2 regions of the Bacillus sp. N5-665 genome follow, and region 2 is predicted to be linked to the other one. Evidence: a T-box and tRNA genes for the amino acid it is inferred to sense, from the RefSeq annotation. Region 2 holds a T-box; the other holds one or more tRNA genes.
What was found. The T-box of region 2 lies ahead of asnS (asparagine--tRNA ligase). A T-box ahead of a tRNA ligase gene usually reads a tRNA of that ligase, here a tRNA-Asn.

Region 1 (10,157 bases), 1.1 Mb from region 2:
TAATCAGCTTCACGAGAAAGCGTAGAACCAGGTACGTTTGTAATCGTTAATGCTTTATGACCCATTTCATTTGTTTGCACAAGTACTGCACGGCTATCAGCTGTTTCACCACTTTGTGAAATGTAAATGAAGAATGGTCTTTCTGTTAATAATGGCATGTTATAAGAGAATTCACTTGCTACATGCACTTCAACTGGCATTTTTGCAAACTTCTCGATAAATTGTTTTCCAACAAGACCTGCATGATAACTTGTTCCACATGCAATGATGTAAATACGATCGCTATCTAAAATCGCATTGCGGATGTCTGCATTCAGTTCAATCTCGCCATTTTCATCTTGATACTTTTGAATTATATTACGGATTACAAGTGGTTGCTCATCGATTTCTTTAAGCATGAAATGAGGGTATGTTCCTTTTTCAATATCACTTGCGTCTAATTCCGCTGTAAACGGTGCACGTTCAATCGTTTCACCTTGTAAGTTTTTAATTGTAATACTTTCTTTCGTTACGATTACAATTTCTTTATCCATTAACTCAATAAATTGATCTGTAACTTGTAACATCGCCATAGCGTCGCTCGCCACAACATTAAAGTTGTCACCAACACCTACTAATAGCGGGCTTTTGTTTTTAGCAACATAAATCATGTTTGGATTTTCAGCATCAAGTAATCCGATCGCATAAGAGCCATGTAAAAGAGATAGCGTATTACGGAACGCTTCTTCTACACTTAATCCTGTGCTCACTTGTTGTTCCATAAGCTGTACGATAATCTCTGTATCCGTTTCACTTACGAACGTTACATCTTGTAAATATTCTTTTTTCACTAATTCATAGTTTTCAATTACACCGTTATGAACTAGTGTAAAGCGTTTTGATGTACTTTGATGCGGATGCGCGTTTACTTTGCTTGGAACACCATGTGTAGCCCAGCGTGTGTGACCGATTCCCACGCTTGCTGCTACGTTCTCATCTACGATTTCGCGAAGTTTTGCAATACGACCTTTTTCTTTGTATACAACAACACCGTTCTCTGCTTGTACTGCAATACCTGCTGAATCATATCCACGATATTCTAGCTTTTCTAAACCTTTTAATAAAATTTCCTTTGCATCTTGCTCTCCAATAAATCCTACGATTCCACACATGTTTAGTCGCCGTTACAAATGCTTACATTGCTCTGCGAACATGTAACGACATAGTCCGATACCATTTTTATTTATACTAAAAAACGGATTACATATTGCTAGCCCTGTAAGCTTGTAACGGCTTTCACCTTCCTCTCGATTGGGTTTAAGTCCGTATATACTTATACAGCTAGTTTGTATCCGTTCCTTTTCTCTCATCACACTTTCACCTTTGTCCACTAAGTCACCTTAATGATTTAAGTAAAAGCTTGCGGTTGTGATGAACAACCGAGAGTCATCCGCCGAAATCTCGATAAACTCCACCTCGTCAACTACACTACTTGTAGTTCTGGCGCTTCTATAATTTACAATATTTCCTTTGAGAAAAAGAACAAGACCATCTTATAACAAACATAGATAAACCGTCAATGAAATTTTTTTCATCGTCTATAAAACATATGAAAAAGGAGCACTTCTTGTGCTCCCTTTTCATAAATTTATTGAATTATTCAGCGCCAACTTCAGCTTTCACAACTTCTACAATACGATGTACATATGCGTCACAAACTTCTTGTGTTGGTGCTTCTGCCATTACACGAATAAGTGGCTCTGTTCCAGATGGACGAACAAGAATGCGGCCATCACCGTTCATTTCTTCCTCTACAACACGAATAATATCTTTAATTTTTTCATTTTCTAATGCTAGTTTTTTATCTGTTACACGAACGTTTACTAGTAATTGTGGGAATTTTGTCATCTCACCTGCAAGCTCAGATAATGGTTTTTTCGTCATTTTCATGATGTTCACCAATTGAAGTGCACTTAACATTCCATCACCAGTTGTAATGTAATCAAGTAAGATAATATGACCCGATTGTTCTCCACCTAAGTTGTAACCACCACGCTTCATCTCTTCCATTACGTAACGGTCACCAACTGCTGTTTTATCACTTGTGATATTGTTAGCTTCAAGTGCTTTGTAGAAACCTAAGTTACTCATAACAGTTGAAACGACTGTATTATGCTTTAATTGACCAGTTTCTTTCATGTACTTCGCACAAATAAACATAATTTGATCGCCATCAACGATGTTTCCTTTTTCATCTACAGCGATTAAACGGTCACCATCACCATCAAAGGCAAGACCAATATCAGCGCCTTTATCTTTTACTAATTTAGCTAATACTTCTGGATGCGTAGAACCTACTCCATCGTTAATGTTCATGCCGTTTGGTGAAGTTCCCATTGTTGAAATATCAGCCTCTAAATCCGCAAATAAGTATGGAGCTAAAGAAGACGTAGCACCATGCGCACAATCTAAAGCGATATGTAAACCAGAGAAATCTTCCTCTACAGTTTGTTTAATATATTGTAAATATTTTTGTCCGCCTTCAAAATAATCACTCACTTGTCCAAGGTTCGTACCTGTTGGACGTGGTAACTCATCAACATCTTTGTCTAATAAAGCTTCGATTTCTGCTTCTTGCTCATCTGTTAATTTAAAACCGTCTGAACCGAAGAACTTGATTCCGTTATCCTGTACTGGATTATGAGATGCAGAAATCATAACACCTGCTTGTGCATCTAACGCTTTTGTTAAATAAGCAACACCTGGTGTAGAAATAACACCAAGGCGCATTACTTCTGCTCCAGTTGATAATAGACCTGCTACTAAAGCTCCTTCTAACATATGTCCTGATATACGTGTATCACGGCCGATAATTACTTTTGGACGATCTGTATCTTTTGTTAATACATAACCACCAAAACGTCCAATTTTGAACGCTAATTCAGGTGTTAACTCCTGGTTCGCAACCCCACGTACTCCATCTGTACCAAAATATTTACCCATTATGATTCGCTCCTTTTTCTGGCTCTTTTTGATTATCTACTGTTGGCTCTTGACTAGTTTCTTGTTCTTTATTTTGTTCCTGTTCCTTTTCCGGGTCAGGCTTAGGCTTATGTTCAGGTTCAGGATTTTTTGGTTTTTCAGTTTGATTATCTTGGTTATTATTTGAATCTGGTTTTTCACCGTTACCCTGTACTTCTTTATCTGGATTTTCTTTCTTCACAATTGTGACTTTGGCATTTTTTTGCTTTGGCTCTATTGAAATATTACCAGGACCGCTCACTTGAATAGAAACATCCTTCGTCCCCGGAGATACATTTTGCAGATTAATGGCTGCTGTTATTTGAGCAGCTGTTATTTTATCTACTATACTTGTTTCTCCTGAAATATCAACGCTTATCTTCCCATCTTGCGGCGAAAGTAGCTGGGCCGTAACATCTTTAGAAAGTCCATTTTTTTGAATTGATATACCATCAATCGTTCTTGTTTTCGTTTGTTTTGTTTTTTGCACTCCTACCGAAACCTTCACTTGATTCGGTTTTGCACTTGTTACACCCTTTGGCAATAAAACAGAGGTATCGAATGTTGTAGACTCTGTCAATTGACTAAGATCTACTTCGACCCCCTCTATCGATTGTATATTATCCAATATATCTTTTGGACCTGCTATCGTTACTTCTCTCGGCTCAATGCTAATATTTGTAACGGCCAATCCTTCTGGTAAACTCCCCTTTTTCGTATACGTTACAGGAACAGTTTTTTCAGTATTATTGGCCGTAGCTTGCGTCGCCACATTCAATGTTACACTAATTTTAGATGGACTCGTTCTTACATTTAAACGTTTTCCTTCTCTATTGTATAATGTAACTTCGGCTGTTTTTGTAACAGTTTTATTAACACCTTTTAAATCAATATACGCCTTAGCAGATGAAATACTTTCAATTTCTTCTTTCGTCCCAACTACCTCAACAGTATCAGGTTTAATGTTTGATTTTTCAAGAGTTGAACCCGCTGGCATTTGATCCTCATTTGATAATTTTAAGTCTACATGAACGTATTTTCTCGCTTTTTCATGTAGAGTAATTTTAATTGTTGATGGCTGAACTGTTCCTTTCACATCATCTGGAAGCCCGTTCGTTTTCAAAGAAACTTCATAAGTTCCTTTTTCGCTATCTCTCAAATCAACTGGTATATCAAATTGTTTTTTTGCTTTTGCTGTAGCAACTGCTGCTTTTGGGCCCTCTAACTTCACCTTAACGCCCTCTGACGGAATACCACTTACAATATATTTCTCTTCATCATACTTAAGGTTAATGGCATAATTAGTTAAGGTTTCTTTCGCATCATTTGCGAAAGGTATTATCCCCGATGTCGTATTTTTTTCAGTTAAAGTCGCTGACATAAAAAGCATACACGCCAATAGTAATGAGATCCCTTTTAAAAACCAATGATTCTCCATTAACTTATCCATGACGCTTTCTCCTCCAATTCCATAAAGACGAAGAAGTCGTTTTTTCGCTCGCACTAAATTCAGCTAACAACATATCTTTCAATTGTTCTGTCTTCAAATCACGATGCAACTTACCATTTTTCGTTAAAGAAATTTGACCTGTTTCTTCCGACACAACTACTGTGATACTATCAGTAACTTCACTAACTCCCATTGCAGCGCGATGCCTAGTTCCTAACTCCTTAGAAATAAACGGACTTTCCGATAACGGAAGATAACACGCTGCTGCTTTAATGGTACTTCCTTGCATAATAACCGCTCCATCGTGAAGAGGTGTATTAGGAATGAAAATATTAATAAGTAATTCCGATGATACGTGTGCATTTAGCGGAATACCCGTTTCCACATAATCACCCATACCGGTCTCTTTTGACAAAGTAATTAATGCACCAATTCTACGTTTCCCCATATATTCCGTTGCTTTCGCTATCGCTGTTGCAACGATTTCAGGTTCATCATCCTCATGAGTTCCAACACGCGAAAATAAACTCCCGCGTCCTAGCTGCTCAAGTGCTCTTCGCAATTCTGGCTGGAAAATAATAATAACGGCTAAAAATCCCCACGTTAATACTTGCTCAGTTAGCCAATAAAGCGTATGCAATTCAAGGAAAATACTGATCATCCGAACGACAATAATAACTGTAATCCCTTTTAAAAGTTGAACAGCTTTCGTCCCTCGGATTATGAGAATTAGCTTATATATAATAAACCATACAACGGCAATATCTAATACCGTACTAAGATATTTCAAAATGGTCGTATCTTCAAAAGGCATGCTAACCCTTCCTCCTACTTACGAGCAATTCTATCCATATATTGAAATATTGTTTTATGCTCTATCTGTATGTATTTCCAACAACTAGTTAATTATACCATACATGAAACAAACGACAATTACAAACAACCCTCCTTTAGTCTAAATTGGTAAGATGTCAAACATTATTATCGTACAGTATAATATAAATCATTATTATACGCTTATTTTCAAATAAAAAAAGCAACTTCTCAGTTGCTTTTCTTACATTTATTTTAGTTTTTCACCGAATAAAGAACCCATTAAAGCAACTGCTGTTGTTGCCGTTCTGTTTCGCTCATCTAAAATCGTATTTACTTCAACAAACTCAGCAGATGTAACAATATCAGCTTCCGCTAACATTTCCATTGCTAAATGGCTTTCACGATAAGATAGGCCACCAATTACAGGCGTGCCAACTCCTGGTGCATCATGAGGATCAAGACCATCTAAATCTAATGATAAATGTACACCATCAGTATGAGATAAATAAGCGATTGTTTCTTCCATAACAGCCGTCATACCCATACGATCAATCTCGTGCATCGAGAATACTTTAATACCTTCATTGCGAATAAAGTCTTTTTCTCCTTCATCTAATGCACGTGCACCGATAATTACAACATTCTCTTTTTTCACCTTTGGATATGCCCCGTATAAATCTACAAGCGTTTGATGTCCATACCCTAGACTTGCTGCAAGTGACATGCCATGAATATTTCCAGATGGTGAAGTTTCTTCTGTATTTAAGTCACCATGTGCATCGTACCAAATAACACCTAAATTTTTATAATGTTTCGCAACACCAGCTAATGTACCAATTGCGATACTATGGTCACCACCTAATACAAGTGGAAAACGTCCCTCTTCTATAATATGATCCACCTTACTTGCTAATTCGTTACATACAGTTGCAACTTGTGTAAGGTTTCTTAAGTTTGTATTTACATCTACTTCTTTTTCTCTCTCTATACGTATATCTCCTATATCTTTAACGTCATATCCAATTTCTTCAATTCTTTCAATTACGCCTGCATAACGGATTGCACTCGGCCCCATATCTACCCCGCGACGCATCTGTCCTAAATCCATTGGAACTCCAATAACTGAGATTTCTTTTTTCATAGATAGTATCCCCCTTTTATGCCTTCACTAAATATTTTAAATCTTTTATATAGTCTGACTCAACTCAACATTTTTCTGTATGGATATACAAATTATTCACTTGTATTCGCCTTAAAAACCCAATTTCAAGACTATTCTATGTATAAAGTTAACTTAATGAAACAACTACCATCATTATTATTAAATAATAATAAAAAACACTCCTACATTTAGAAGTGTTTTTCTGATGCTATTTTCCATACTGCGGCAATATTCTTTGCTGTCATTTCGATATTCTCTTCCGCTACTTTATATGCCTCTTCTAATGTCATAGGACTCGCTGTAATACTAAATACTGCATCGATTCCTTTTTCATGAACAGCTGGATAATTCGGAGATACAGATCCTCCAATAGCAATGACAGGAATACGAAAATGCTTTGCACGCTCCGCAACACCTACAGGGGCCTTTCCATATGCTGTTTGTTCATCTATTCTCCCTTCGCCAGTTATAATTAAATCTGCACCTTCTATATGCTTATCAAAATTTGTATAGTCTAATACAATTTCAATTCCTCTCCGCAAGTTTCCCTTTAACACTGCAATAACAGCTGCTCCCATTCCTCCTGCGGCTCCTGCGCCAGGTATTTTAGATACGTCGCAAGATAAGTATTGTTTAAGGATATTCGCATAATGCTTTAAATTCTCATCCAACTCTTTCACCATCTCTGCATTCGCACCCTTTTGCCTCCCAAATACGAAAGATGCTCCCCTTATTCCAACTAACGGATTATCTACATCACATGCTGCTTCTATCTTTATATGCAGTAAGCGTGAATCCATGCATGAAAAATCAATAGCGACAATCGAATGTAATGTTCCTCCAGATGGCTCTATTACTTCCCCTTTTCCATTTATAAACCTGACCCCTAAAGCTGACAGCATACCTGCTCCACCATCATTTGTAGCACTTCCGCCAAGTCCTAAAATAATGTGCTCAGCTCCTTCGTCTAGCGCATGTAGTATAAGCTCTCCGGTTCCTTTAGTCGTTGTAATAAGTGGGTTTCGCTTTTTAACCGGAACGTGTTGTAATCCTGATGCTGCTGCCATTTCAATAAACGCTGTCTTTTTATCTTTAGACATACCGTAAAAGGCTTGTATACGTTCTCTAAGCGGCCCTGTCACATGAAGAGGTATCATTCTTCCATCAGTAGCATCCACAAGTGAATCAACCGTTCCTTCACCTCCATCTCCAATTGGTATTTTTACGTACTCTGCTTTAGGAAAAATTGCTCCAAATCCTCTTTCAATAGCTTCACATACTTTTATAGCTTTTAAGCTTTCTTTATATGAATCAGATGCAATAACAACTTTCACAATTATCCCCATCCTTTATTTTCGCGTTTTCTCCATTTTAAATGACAAATATGAAAGTTGTCTTTTTAAATACAAAAAAAGCTTACATCATATGATATAAGCTTTTTTATTTAGATGGAGCCTAGCGGGATCGAACCGCTGACCTCCTGCGTGCAAGGCAGGCGCTCTCCCAGCTGAGCTAAGGCCCCTTAGTAATAAAGCGGAAGACGGGATTCGAACCCGCGACCCCAACCTTGGCAAGGTTGTATTCTACCACTGAACTACTTCCGCGAAAATGGTGAGCCATGAAGGATTCGAACCTTCGACCCTCTGATTAAAAGTCAGATGCTCTACCAACTGAGCTAATGGCTCGTAAATGGCTGGGCTAGCTGGATTCGAACCAGCGCATGACGGAGTCAAAGTCCGTTGCCTTACCGCTTGGCTATAGCCCATTAATATTTACTAGTATGGTTATCTTTTCAAAAAAATAAACCCTCTCAGGTTATTTTAAAGAAAATGGTGGAGGGGGGCAGATTCGAACTGCCGAACCCGAAGGAGCGGATTTACAGTCCGCCGCGTTTAGCCACTTCGCTACCCCTCCGACATTTAAAATATATATGGTGGAGGATGACGGGATCGAACCGCCGACCCCCTGCTTGTAAGGCAGGTGCTCTCCCAGCTGAGCTAATCCTCCAAAAGTGGTGACCCGTACGGGATTCGAACCCGTGTTACCGCCGTGAAAGGGCGGTGTCTTAACCACTTGACCAACGGGCCAAAAATTTCAAAACTCTTCCCAAGCTTCCAACCGGGCTTGAACCGGTGACCTCTTCCTTACCATGGAAGTGCTCTACCAGCTGAGCTATGGAAGCATAATGGCTCCGCAGGTAGGACTCGAACCTACGACCGATCGGTTAACAGCCGATAGCTCTACCACTGAGCTACTGCGGAATAATATAAGCCTGGCAACGTCCTACTCTCACAGGGACAAGGTCCCAACTACCATCGGCGCTAGAGAGCTTAACTTCCGTGTTCGGTATGGGAACGGGTGTGACCTCTCTGCCATCATTACCAGACTATTGAAGGTATATTCCTTCAAAACTAGATAACATTTGCTACATATTATATGGTTAAGTCCTCGATCTATTAGTATTCGTCAGCTCCACATGTCACCATGCTTCCACCTCGAACCTATCAACCTGATCATCTTTCAGGGATCTTACTAGCTTACGCTATGGGAAATCTCATCTTGAGGGGGGCTTCATGCTTAGATGCTTTCAGCACTTATCCCTTCCGCACATAGCTACCCAGCTATGCCCTTGGCAGAACAACTGGTACACCAGCGGTGCGTCCATCCCGGTCCTCTCGTACTAAGGACAGCTCCTCTCAAATTTCCTACGCCCACGACGGATAGGGACCGAACTGTCTCACGACGTTCTGAACCCAGCTCGCGTACCGCTTTAATGGGCGAACAGCCCAACCCTTGGGACCGACTACAGCCCCAGGATGCGATGAGCCGACATCGAGGTGCCAAACCTCCCCGTCGATGTGGACTCTTGGGGGAGATAAGCCTGTTATCCCCGGGGTAGCTTTTATCCGTTGAGCGATGGCCCTTCCATGCGGAACCACCGGATCACTAAGCCCGACTTTCGTCCCTGCTCGACTTGTAGGTCTCGCAGTCAAGCTCCCTTATGCCTTTGCACTCTACGAATGATTTCCAACCATTCTGAGGGAACCTTTGGGCGCCTCCGTTACACTTTAGGAGGCGACCGCCCCAGTCAAACTGCCCACCTGACACTGTCTCCCGGGTCGATAAGACCCGTAGGTTAGAATTTCAATACATTCAGGGCGGTATCCCACCAGCGCCTCCACCGAAGCTAGCGCTCCGGTTTCAATGGCTCCCGCCTATCCTGTACAAAATGTACCAAAATTCAATATCAGGCTACAGTAAAGCTCCACGGGGTCTTTCCGTCCTGTCGCGGGTAACCTGCATCTTCACAGGTACTATAATTTCACCGAGTCTCTGGTTGAGACAGTGCCCAAATCGTTACACCTTTCGTGCGGGTCGGAACTTACCCGACAAGGAATTTCGCTACCTTAGGACCGTTATAGTTACGGCCGCCGTTTACTGGGGCTTCAGTTCAGAGCTTCGCTTACGCTAACCCCTCTCCTTAACCTTCCAGCACCGGGCAGGTGTCAGCCCCTATACTTCGCCTTACGGCTTCGCAGAGACCTGTGTTTTTGCTAAACAGTCGCTTGGGCCTATTCACTGCGGCTTTCCGTTAAGAAAGCACCCCTTCTCCCGAAGTTACGGGGTCATTTTGCCGAGTTCCTTAACCAGAGTTCTCTCGCACACCTTAGGATTCTCTCCTCGCCTACCTGTGTCGGTTTGCGGTACAGGCACCTTTTATCTCGCTAG
Region 2 (10,157 bases):
GAATACGACTTTCCGCAGTACGAATTTGAGTACGAATACCACGCAGTTTATCACTTGCGCTATCGACTACTTCACCGCCATCACCAATACAATTTGTAATTTTCTTTTCTAAATCATATAAAGATACAATTTGAGCGACATGAGTTTCTAAAATTGGAAGCTCCACACCATTATCAACCATATCTTCGATGAAACGTTTCATATTACGACTACCGTACATTGTATTTGCAATATCAAGTAGTTCGTTCGGACTTAACATACTTCCAATCTTTGCACGCTTCACATTTGAGCGAATATCCGTAATACCACCTAATGGTGCACTACCTTTTAAGCGAATGACTTTCGCTGCTTCATCCGTTGTATCTTGCATTTCTACAATTTCTTCAAAATCAGTGCTTGGCACTAAATGCTTCACTTTGTCACGGCCAAGTGAAGAGGCTGTATGTTCAAGTAATTGTTCTTTTACTTTATTGTATTCTAATACACGCAACGTTCTTTCTAACATGTTGCAGGTCCCCCTTGTGTTACTTATTACGTTTAATATAATCTAATAAACGTTCAATATCCCACGTGTTAATCACGTTATCTTTTTGAATCCAACCTTTACGTGCTGCTGCTACACCTGTTTCCATATCTTCTAACATTTCAAGCGTATGAGCATCCGTATTAATCGCTACTTTCACACCAGCATCTTGTGCTTGTTTTAATAATTTCGCGCTTAAATCTAGACGGTTTGGATTCGCATTTAATTCTAAAACTGTATTTGTTTCTTTTGCGAGCTCGATTAATAAATCTGTATCCACATCATAGCCCTCGCGGCGTCCAAGAAGACGTCCTGTCGGATGAGCAATCATTGTGACATGCTTATTCTCTAGCGCAGCACGAAGACGTTTCATAATCGTTTCACGGTCTTGTGAGAAGCTAGAGTGAATCGCTCCAATGACATAATCTAATTCTGCTAATACTTCATCGTCAAAATCAAGTGTTGCATCCGGTAAAATATCCATTTCAATTCCGCGTAAAATTGTAATGTCTGGATACTTTTCGTTCATACGTTCAATTTCTTTCGCTTGTTCACGAAGGCGCTCTTTCGTTAAACCGTTCGCTACTTTCAAGTATTGTGAGTGATCTGTAATCGCCATAAACTTATATCCACGAGCACGACACGCTTGTACCATCTCTTCAATGGAAAAAGCACCGTCACTCCATGTTGTATGCATATGTAAATCACCTTGTATGTCAGAGAACTGAATTAAGTTTGGATACTCTTTAATTAATTCAATTTCTTTTCCATCTTCACGCACTTCTGGTGGGATAAATGGAAGACCGAAATGAGCGAAGAACTCCTCTTCTGTTTCAAATGTTCTCACTTCACCTGTTTCTAAGTTTTCTACACCGTACTCACTAATTTTCTCGCCTCTATCTTTCGCGATTTGGCGCATTTTTACGTTATGGTCTTTTGATCCTGTGAAATGATGAAGAGTTGTAATAAATTCTTCAGGTTTTACTAAGCGGAAATCGATTGAAATATCATATTCATATTGAAGACGAACAGAAACTTTCGTATCTCCACTTGCGATTACTTCAATCATATTATCAAATTGCAGTAAATGCTCACGTACTGCAGCTGGTTCTGACGTTGCAATGATAAAGTCTAAATCTTTCACTGTTTCACGAACACGGCGCAAACTACCAGCACGAGAGAAACGAATTACTTCAGCAATATTCGACAATTTCTCCTCTATTTCCCCGGCAATAGGCAATACCATTGCGATTGGTAAACGCTCTGGACGAGATCCTACTTGATCGATTGCTTCTAATATTTTCTCTTCTGTCTTCTTACCGAAACCTGCTAAAGCTTGTACTTTATTTTCCTCACAAACCGCTTTTAGCGATTCCATATCAACAACACCAAGTTCTTTATATAACTTAGCCACCTTTTTACCACCAAGTCCTGGCAATTTTAATAACGGTAATAAGCTACTTGGCACTTCTTTCTCAAGCTCTTGTAATACTTCAGATGTTCCCGATTCTATATATTCTTGAATAACTGCCGCTGTTCCTTTTCCAATGCCCGGAATCTTCGTAAAATCTTCAATTTCAGAAAGACTGCGATCGTCACTTTCTAACGCTGCCGCCGCCTTACGAAATGCAGATATTTTAAATGGATTCGCGCCCTTTAGTTCCATAAAAAGCCCAATTGTCTCTAGTAATTTAATAACTTGTTTTTTATTTACTTTCATCATTACCCCGCCTTTCTTTCATAGAAAAAAACTCCTCTTTCCGAAAAAAGAGAAGTTATACTCTGCTACCTGTCTGCCATAGTTCCTTCACCTTTTCAGAAAGAATCGGTGTATCGTCTACAATTATTTTGCTAATTGATGATTTTTGTAATGGTGTTTGTATTTGTTCAATTGGAAGAATGTTTCCAACGATAATTAAAACAAACAAAATAATATATACTTCTAAAAATCCGAGAATTGCCCCCGCAAACGCATTGACTTGCTTTAAAACCGGTATTTCTGCAAACATATTTAACAAATTACCAAGTAATGAAAGTGCAATTTTTGTAATAATAAACAATATGATAAACGCTAGTGCTTGATAAAATACTGTTTCAATATTATTTGCATCAATCCATTCTGGAACAGATACGTTTTTATCAAATGGATACGGAATAAATTTCGCAAGTGCTGGCGCTAAATCTTTACAGTACCAGTATGCAACAAGGTATGCGATAATAAAGCTTGTTAACTTTACAAGTTGCAGAATAAACCCTCTGCGTAAGCCGAGGAAAAATCCCATAACAAGCAGTAAAATGATAATAATATCAATCATGTTATTCCATTCCTTTTTTTGTCATACTTTCTTTCAATTTCTCATGTTCTTCTTTTAATTTTATGTAATCGTGTATGACGTTTACTGCCGTCAATACCGCTAGTCTACTCGTGTCAAGCGAAGGATTCTTGGCATTGAGTTCGCGCATTTTATCATCCACAATCGCTGCTACCATGCGGATATGACTTGTACTTTCATCGCCAACAACTGAATATTGTTGACCATAGATTTCTACATTAATTCGACTTTTCTTTCCCTTTTGTTGTGACAACTCACCGGCCTCCAATCACGTACAGAATCCTAAAGTTTATCATACCATGAACCATCATATTATGGAAACAGAAAGAACAATCCGATATGATAAAAATAACAATATAAAAAAAGGAGCGACCATCTTGTCAAATTCTATCGTAATACAAACAAGTTCTACAGTAATTGAAGACATGAAACAACAATATAAACAAGCGCTTAGCCCAAAAATCCCACAAGGCGGGATCTTCATGGCAAAGGTGCCATCTTGCACGATTACAGCTTATAAATCTGGAAAAGTAATGTTCCAAGGAGGCCGTGCTGAAGCAGAAGCTTCTCGTTGGCAAACTGTCTCTCAAACACCGAAAACAGCTGTAAAAAAATCTGTCGATTCACACCGTTATGCACCCCCTGCTTCCATCGGTACAATGTCTATCGTAGGGTCAGATGAAGTTGGTACTGGTGATTTCTTCGGACCGATGACAGTAGTTGCTGTATATGTGGATGCGAAGCAAATCCCACTGTTAAAAGAACTTGGTGTAAAAGACTCTAAAAACTTAAATGACGATCAAATTACTGCCATTGCAAAACAACTTCTACACGTTGTTCCTTACAGCTCTCTTGTCCTTCATAATGAAAAATATAACGAGCTATTTGATAAAGGAAACAACCAAGGTAAGTTAAAAGCTTTACTACATAATAAAGCTATTACAAACTTATTAGCTAAAATTGCACCTACAAAGCCTGAAGGCGTCTTAATCGATCAATTCACACAACCAGATACATACTATAAATATTTAGCAAAGCAAAAGCAGGTACAGCGTGAAAATGTTTACTTCGCGACGAAAGGCGAAAGCGTCCATTTAGCAGTAGCCGCTGCTTCTATTTTAGCTCGCTACTCATTCGTAAAACAGTTTGACGAATTAAGCAAAAAAGCTGGTATGTCACTTCCAAAAGGTGCTGGTAAACAAGTCGATATCGCCGCTGCTAAATTAATTCAAAAGCTTGGTAAAGAACGATTACCTGAGTTTGTGAAAATGCATTTCGCTAATAAGGAGAAGGCCTTTCGCTTATTAAAATAGTATCGACAAAAACAGGAGGCTACAAACTCCTGTTTTTTTGTTTCCCTACTATTATCCTTATAATTTTGTTACAATTAAAATATACAGATTATTCTAACACAGGAGGAGATTCCCATTGCTACTTCTACAAATGATTCTAAATATTTTACTAGGCGATCCACACGAAAGACAGTTTGAAATTAGAGAAAACATTCAGCTACTAAGTGAACAACGAGAATTCAACGATTTAATAGAGCGCTATGGCCGATCTTTCTTATTAAACTTTCGGATTCGAAGATTTATCGGGAAACACGATGCCCGCTTGTTAATACATAATCCAGCAAAACTACAACACTTCTGTGAGGAACTTGAATGTATGATTAGAAGAAAAAGATTGTTTACATAAGGAGGGAATTCATATGAACGCTTTAAAAGTTAAAAAGTTATTATATGTTTTCGTACACCTCGTAGGCCCACTTTCTTACCTGACTATTTCTACCATTTGGGGAGCTTTTTTCACTTCTAAATCCACATTCGAAAATATATCTGATAATCTTGGTGTGATGGCCATCTATTACGTGCTCATGAGCTTACTGTGGTTTTTCTATTTAGATCGATTAGACAAAGATGTAGATAAAATTACAAAAGAGATTAATGATAATAAGGTGTAATACATATAAAAAAAGGAGAGCCGCCAAGACTCTCCTTTTTTATGTTAGCTTCTTTTCTGCTTCTTATTTGATGAAGATACTTTATGAGAACCTGTTTCATGTGTCGTCGTTCCTTGTCCTTCTACTTCTGGAGAACCTAGGCTTGATCTTGAATGATCTTTTTTTACTTTTTTACTCATTTATATTCACCCCTTCGCGTTACTTTTTGCTACGAGGTAATAAACTATGCAAACAAAAAAGCGAGAGGAAACCCTCTCGCTTTTTCATATCTTAAAACTCAGAAGAACCTGGAGTTCTTGGGAATGGAATTACGTCACGGATGTTAGCCATGCCAGTGATGTACATTAAGAAGCGCTCAAAACCTAGACCGAATCCAGCGTGTTTTGTACCGCCGTATTTTCTAAGTTCTAAGTACCACCAGTAGTCCTCTTCGTTCATACCTAATTCTTTAATTCTGTCTACTAAAACGTCCATTCTTTCTTCACGTTGGCTTCCGCCGATTAATTCGCCGATGCCAGGAACTAGAAGGTCAGTAGCAGCTACTGTTTTTCCATCTTCATTCATACGCATGTAGAACGCTTTAATGTCTTTTGGATAGTCAGTTACGAATACAGGGCGTTTGAAAATTTCTTCTGATAAGTATCTTTCGTGCTCTGTTTGTAAGTCAATACCCCATTCTACTGGATATTTGAAGTCAGCACCTGACTCTTGAAGCACTTTAATTGCTTCTGTATATGTGATACGACCGAAGTCAGAGTTGATTACGTTGTTCATGCGCTCAAGAACTGTTTTATCAACGAAGCTGTTGAAGAATTCCATTTCTTCTGGTGCATGCTCTAGTACGTATTTCATTGCATATTTCAGCATATCTTCTGTAAGATCCATTACGTCGCCTAATTCAGCGAATGCAATCTCCGGCTCAACCATCCAGAACTCAGCTGCGTGGCGAGTTGTGTTTGAGTTTTCTGCACGGAATGTAGGTCCGAATGTGTATACGTCACGGAATGCTAATGCATAAGCTTCAGCGTTCAGCTGTCCACTTACTGTTAAGTTTGTTTCTTTGCCGAAGAAGTCTTTTGATTCATCAACTTGTCCGTCTTCACCTTTTGGTACGTTGTTTAAATCTTGCGTTGTTACGCGGAACATTTCGCCTGCACCTTCTGTATCACTACCAGTGATGATTGGTGTGTGAACATGTACGAATCCACGCTCTTGGAAGAACTGGTGAATCGCAAATGCTGCGACAGAACGTACACGGAACGTTGCAGAGAATGCATTTGTTCTTGGACGTAAGTGAGCAATTGTACGTAAGTATTCAAACGTGTGACGTTTCTTTTGAAGTGGGTAATCAGAATCTGATAAGCCCTCGATATCAATTTTTTCTGCTTTAATTTCAAATGGTTGCTTCGCTCCAGGCGTTGCAATTACTGTACCTTCTACTTTAACTGAAGAGCTAAGTGGAAGTTTTGCAATTTCTTTGAAGTTTTCTAACTCTGTATCGAAAACGATTTGAACGCTTTTGAAAAAGCTACCGTCGTTTAATTCGATGAAACCAAATGCTTTTGAATCACGTAAGTTACGAATCCACCCTGATACTTGTACTGTTTGACCTGCGTATTTATCTGTATCTCTATACAGACTTTTTACTAATGTGTTTTCCATAGTGAAATTCTCCTTTGCACATATATTTAAATACAAAAAAACCTTTCATCCATAAAGGGACGAAAGGTTAAACTTCGCGGTACCACCCAATTTGTCATAAAGACCAACTTTAACTCGTATGTAATACATACTTCCCGGTTTGTAACAGGCCGGATTCCCGTCTAAGCCTACTCTTGAATACAAGTTTCAATTTCGGTTAGCAACTCCAAGGTGTTCTTCACATATACCGCCTCATCAGGCTCTCACCGTCCCTGACTCGCTTTGGATTATAGTATATACTACTTTTCCTTATCATCGTCTTTCATTTTGTTAAACTAAAATTAATGTACTACATTCGAGAGAAAGATGCAAGATACCAAAAAATATATCAGCGATTTTTGTAACATATCGACTTACCGACAATCGTGCCATAAAAAAAAATTGCCGGACTGAATCCGGCAATCTTTTTTTACTTACGTAACTCCGCACCAAATTTCTCTTCTACCGTTGTTAATACACGGTTATGTGCTTCTGTTACTTCTTCGTCTGTTAACGTACGTTCTGCATCGAAGTAGGTCATAGAGAATGCAAGTGATTTCTTGCCTTCTTCCATTTTTTCACCTTCGTATAAGTCGAATAGCGCTACGTCTTTCAGAAGTTCTCCTCCAGCTTCAGCAATGACTTGCTTCATTTCGCCAGCTTTTGTTTCTTTCGTTACGACAACAGCCATATCACGTGTCATAGATGGGAAACGTGGGATTGCTGAGTAGTAAGTTTCTTCTGCGTCTGCACCGAATACTTTTACAAGAGATAGTTCGAATACGAATGTATTTTTCACATCTAATTGTTTTTCTGCTTCAGGGTGCAATTGACCGATGAAACCAATTACTTCGCCATCTAATACGATGTCAGCTGTACGACCTGGGTGCATACCTTCACGTTTTGCTGGTGCATAAGTGATTTGGTTTGAAACGCCAAGTACATCGAATAATCCTTCTAGTACACCTTTCAAAACGAAGAAGTCTACTACTTTCTTTTCACCTTGCCATGCATGGTGAAGAGCAAGACCTGTCATAACACCTGCAAGATGTTGTTCTTCTTTCGGAAGTTCTCCTGCTTCTGTCGGTAAGAAGACAGAACCTACTTCGTATAAAGCAACGCTATCGTTTTTACGTGCAACATTGTATGAAACTGCTTCTAGTAATTGCGGTACTAAACTTAAACGAAGTTGGCTACGCTCTTCACTCATTGGAAGTGCAAGATTTACAGGAGCTTTTTCATTTGGCTCAACCATATATTGTTTCGCTTTATCAGTGCTTGTTAATGAATATGTGATTGCTTCATATAAACCAGCACCTTCTAAGAAGCGACGTACTTTACGACGTTTCGTTTGTGCTGCTGTTAATTTACCACGAGTCATCGTTCCAGAAGGTAATGTAACTGGAATGTGGTCATAACCGTATAGGCGGCCCACTTCTTCTACTAAGTCTTCTGAAATTGTAATGTCAGGACGACGTGCTGGTACATTTACATGGAATGTCCCTTCTACTTCTGTGAATGGGAATTTCAAGTTTGTGAACATTGTACCCATTTCACTTGCAGAAATATCTGTACCTAATACACGATTTACTTTTTCAGCAGTAACAGATACTGTACGCTCTTGTACTTGTAAGTTGTCAGCTTCTACTACACCTTCAAGTGCTTCTCCACCAGCGTATTTCGCCATTAAAGCAGCTGCGTGTTGAATTGCTTCAAATGTACGTGTTGGGTCGATTCCTTTTTCAAAACGTGCACTTGATTCACTGCGAAGACCTAAGTCTTTTGATGTACGGCGTACTGTTTGACCTGCAAAGTATGCAGATTCAATCAAAACATTTACTGTCTCATTTGTAACTTCAGAATCCGCTCCGCCCATTACACCAGCAACAGCTAAAGCTTTTGTTCCGTTTGTAATTACAAGGTGGTGGCTTTGTAACGTACGCTCTTGATCATCTAACGTTTCAATTTTTTCGCCTTCTTTTGCAAGACGAACAACGATTTCTTTTGAACCTAATTTATCGTAATCGAATGCATGTAACGGTTGACCGTATTCCATTAAAATGTAGTTTGTAATATCAACTACATTGCTAATCGGACGAATGCCAGCTGCCATAAGGCGCGTTTGCATCCACATTGGTGATGGACCAATCTTTACGTTCTTCACCATTTTTGCAATATATAATGGGTTTTCTTCTTTCGCTTCTACACTTACAGAAATGTAATCAGAAGTTTTTTCTGCTGTTTCTTGTAAGCTGATAGCTGGAAGTTTTACTTCACGACCATAAATAGCAGCGACTTCATATGCAACACCTAGCATGTTTAAGCAATCTGCACGGTTTGGTGTTAAACCAAGCTCAAGTACTTCATCATGTAAGTTTAAAATTTCAAGTGCGTCTGCACCAACTTCAGCGTCACTCGGGAAGATGAAGATACCGTCTGCATATTCTTTTGAAACTAACTTTCCATCAATGCCAAGCTCTTGAAGCGCACAAACCATACCGTGAGAAGCTTCACCACGTAGTTTTGCCTTTTTAATTTTGAAGTTGCCAGGAAGTACAGCACCAACTTTTGCAACTGGTACTTTTAAACCTTTTGCAATGTTAGCAGCTCCACAAATAATTTGAACTGGCTCTTCTTCACCGATATCGATTAAGCATTTGCTTAATTTATCAGCTTCTGGGTGTTTTTCACATTCTAATACGTGACCAACTACAACACCTTTTACACCTTTATTTAATACTTCAACACCTTCTACTTCAATACCACTTTTCGTGATTTTGTCTGCTAGTTCTTGTGCTGTTACATCTTTAATATCTACATACTCTTGTAACCAACGATATGATACGAACATACTTATCCTCTCCTTCCCTTACGCTCGTTTGAATTGTTGTAAGAAACGTACATCATTTGTATAGAAATGACGAATGTCATCTACGCCGTATTTCAACATTGCGATACGCTCTGCGCCCATACCGAATGCGAAACCTTGATATTCTTTTGAATCATAACCAGCCATTTCAAGTACGTTCGGATGAACCATACCTGCGCCTAAAATTTCGATCCAGCCAGTTCCTTTACAAGTGCCGCAACCTTTGCCGTGACACATCATACAAGAAATATCCATCTCTACAGATGGCTCTGTGAATGGGAAGAAACTTGGACGAAGACGGATTTCACGATCTTCACCGAACATCTTTTTCACGAATACTTGCAGTGTACCTTTTAAGTCACTCATGCGAATGTTTTTATCAATTACAAGACCTTCAATTTGCATGAACTGGTGTGAATGCGTCGCATCATCGTCATCACGGCGATACACTTTACCAGGACAAATAATTTTAATTGGGCCTTTTTCTTTATTATTTTCCATCGTACGTGCTTGCACAGAAGATGTATGTGTACGTAGTAACGTTTCTTCTGTAATGTAGAATGTATCTTGCATATCACGCGCTGGGTGATCTTTCGGTAAGTTTAATGCTTCGAAGTTGTAGTAGTCTTTTTCTACTTCTGTTCCTTCAGCTACTTCATAACCCATACCGATGAATACATCTTCAATTTGTTCAACAACAGCTGTTAACGGATGGTGACAACCTGTTTCAACAGGACGGCCTGGTAGTGTAACATCAATTGTTTCCGTAGCCAATTTCGCTTCAATTAC

Region 1: it encodes a tRNA-Asn, which carries the amino acid that the T-box ahead of asnS (asparagine--tRNA ligase) is inferred to sense. The anticodon was not compared.

Annotation. Positions count from the first base shown of each region.
Region 1 covers NZ_CP093325.1:5,357,129-5,367,285, forward strand. Annotated here, with positions in the region: gene glmS (glutamine--fructose-6-phosphate transaminase (isomerizing)) at 1-1,151, opposite strand, end outside; gene MNO09_RS29985 (hypothetical protein) at 1,164-1,349, opposite strand; gene glmM (phosphoglucosamine mutase) at 1,636-2,982, opposite strand; gene MNO09_RS29995 (CdaR family protein) at 2,975-4,450, opposite strand; gene cdaA (diadenylate cyclase CdaA) at 4,443-5,264, opposite strand; gene rocF (arginase) at 5,514-6,407, opposite strand; gene MNO09_RS30010 (glycerate kinase) at 6,617-7,762, opposite strand; tRNA gene MNO09_RS30015 (tRNA-Ala) at 7,878-7,950, opposite strand; tRNA gene MNO09_RS30020 (tRNA-Gly) at 7,961-8,032, opposite strand; tRNA gene MNO09_RS30025 (tRNA-Lys) at 8,038-8,113, opposite strand; tRNA gene MNO09_RS30030 (tRNA-Gln) at 8,119-8,193, opposite strand; tRNA gene MNO09_RS30035 (tRNA-Tyr) at 8,259-8,342, opposite strand; tRNA gene MNO09_RS30040 (tRNA-Val) at 8,360-8,435, opposite strand; tRNA gene MNO09_RS30045 (tRNA-Glu) at 8,441-8,515, opposite strand; tRNA gene MNO09_RS30050 (tRNA-Thr) at 8,538-8,610, opposite strand; tRNA gene MNO09_RS30055 (tRNA-Asn) at 8,615-8,689, opposite strand; rRNA gene rrf (5S ribosomal RNA) at 8,699-8,814, opposite strand; rRNA gene MNO09_RS30065 (23S ribosomal RNA) at 8,865-10,157, opposite strand, start outside.
Region 2 covers NZ_CP093325.1:892,723-902,879, reverse strand. Annotated here, with positions in the region: gene MNO09_RS07085 (endonuclease MutS2) at 1-505, opposite strand, end outside; gene polX (DNA polymerase/3'-5' exonuclease PolX) at 525-2,243, opposite strand; gene MNO09_RS07075 (CvpA family protein) at 2,299-2,838, opposite strand; gene zapA (cell division protein ZapA) at 2,840-3,109, opposite strand; gene rnhC (ribonuclease HIII) at 3,234-4,169, shown strand; gene MNO09_RS07060 (hypothetical protein) at 4,285-4,554, shown strand; gene MNO09_RS07055 (hypothetical protein) at 4,568-4,819, shown strand; gene MNO09_RS07050 (YuzL family protein) at 4,864-4,998, opposite strand; gene asnS (asparagine--tRNA ligase) at 5,090-6,481, opposite strand; T-box leader at 6,534-6,785, opposite strand; gene pheT (phenylalanine--tRNA ligase subunit beta) at 6,930-9,350, opposite strand; gene pheS (phenylalanine--tRNA ligase subunit alpha) at 9,369-10,157, opposite strand, start outside.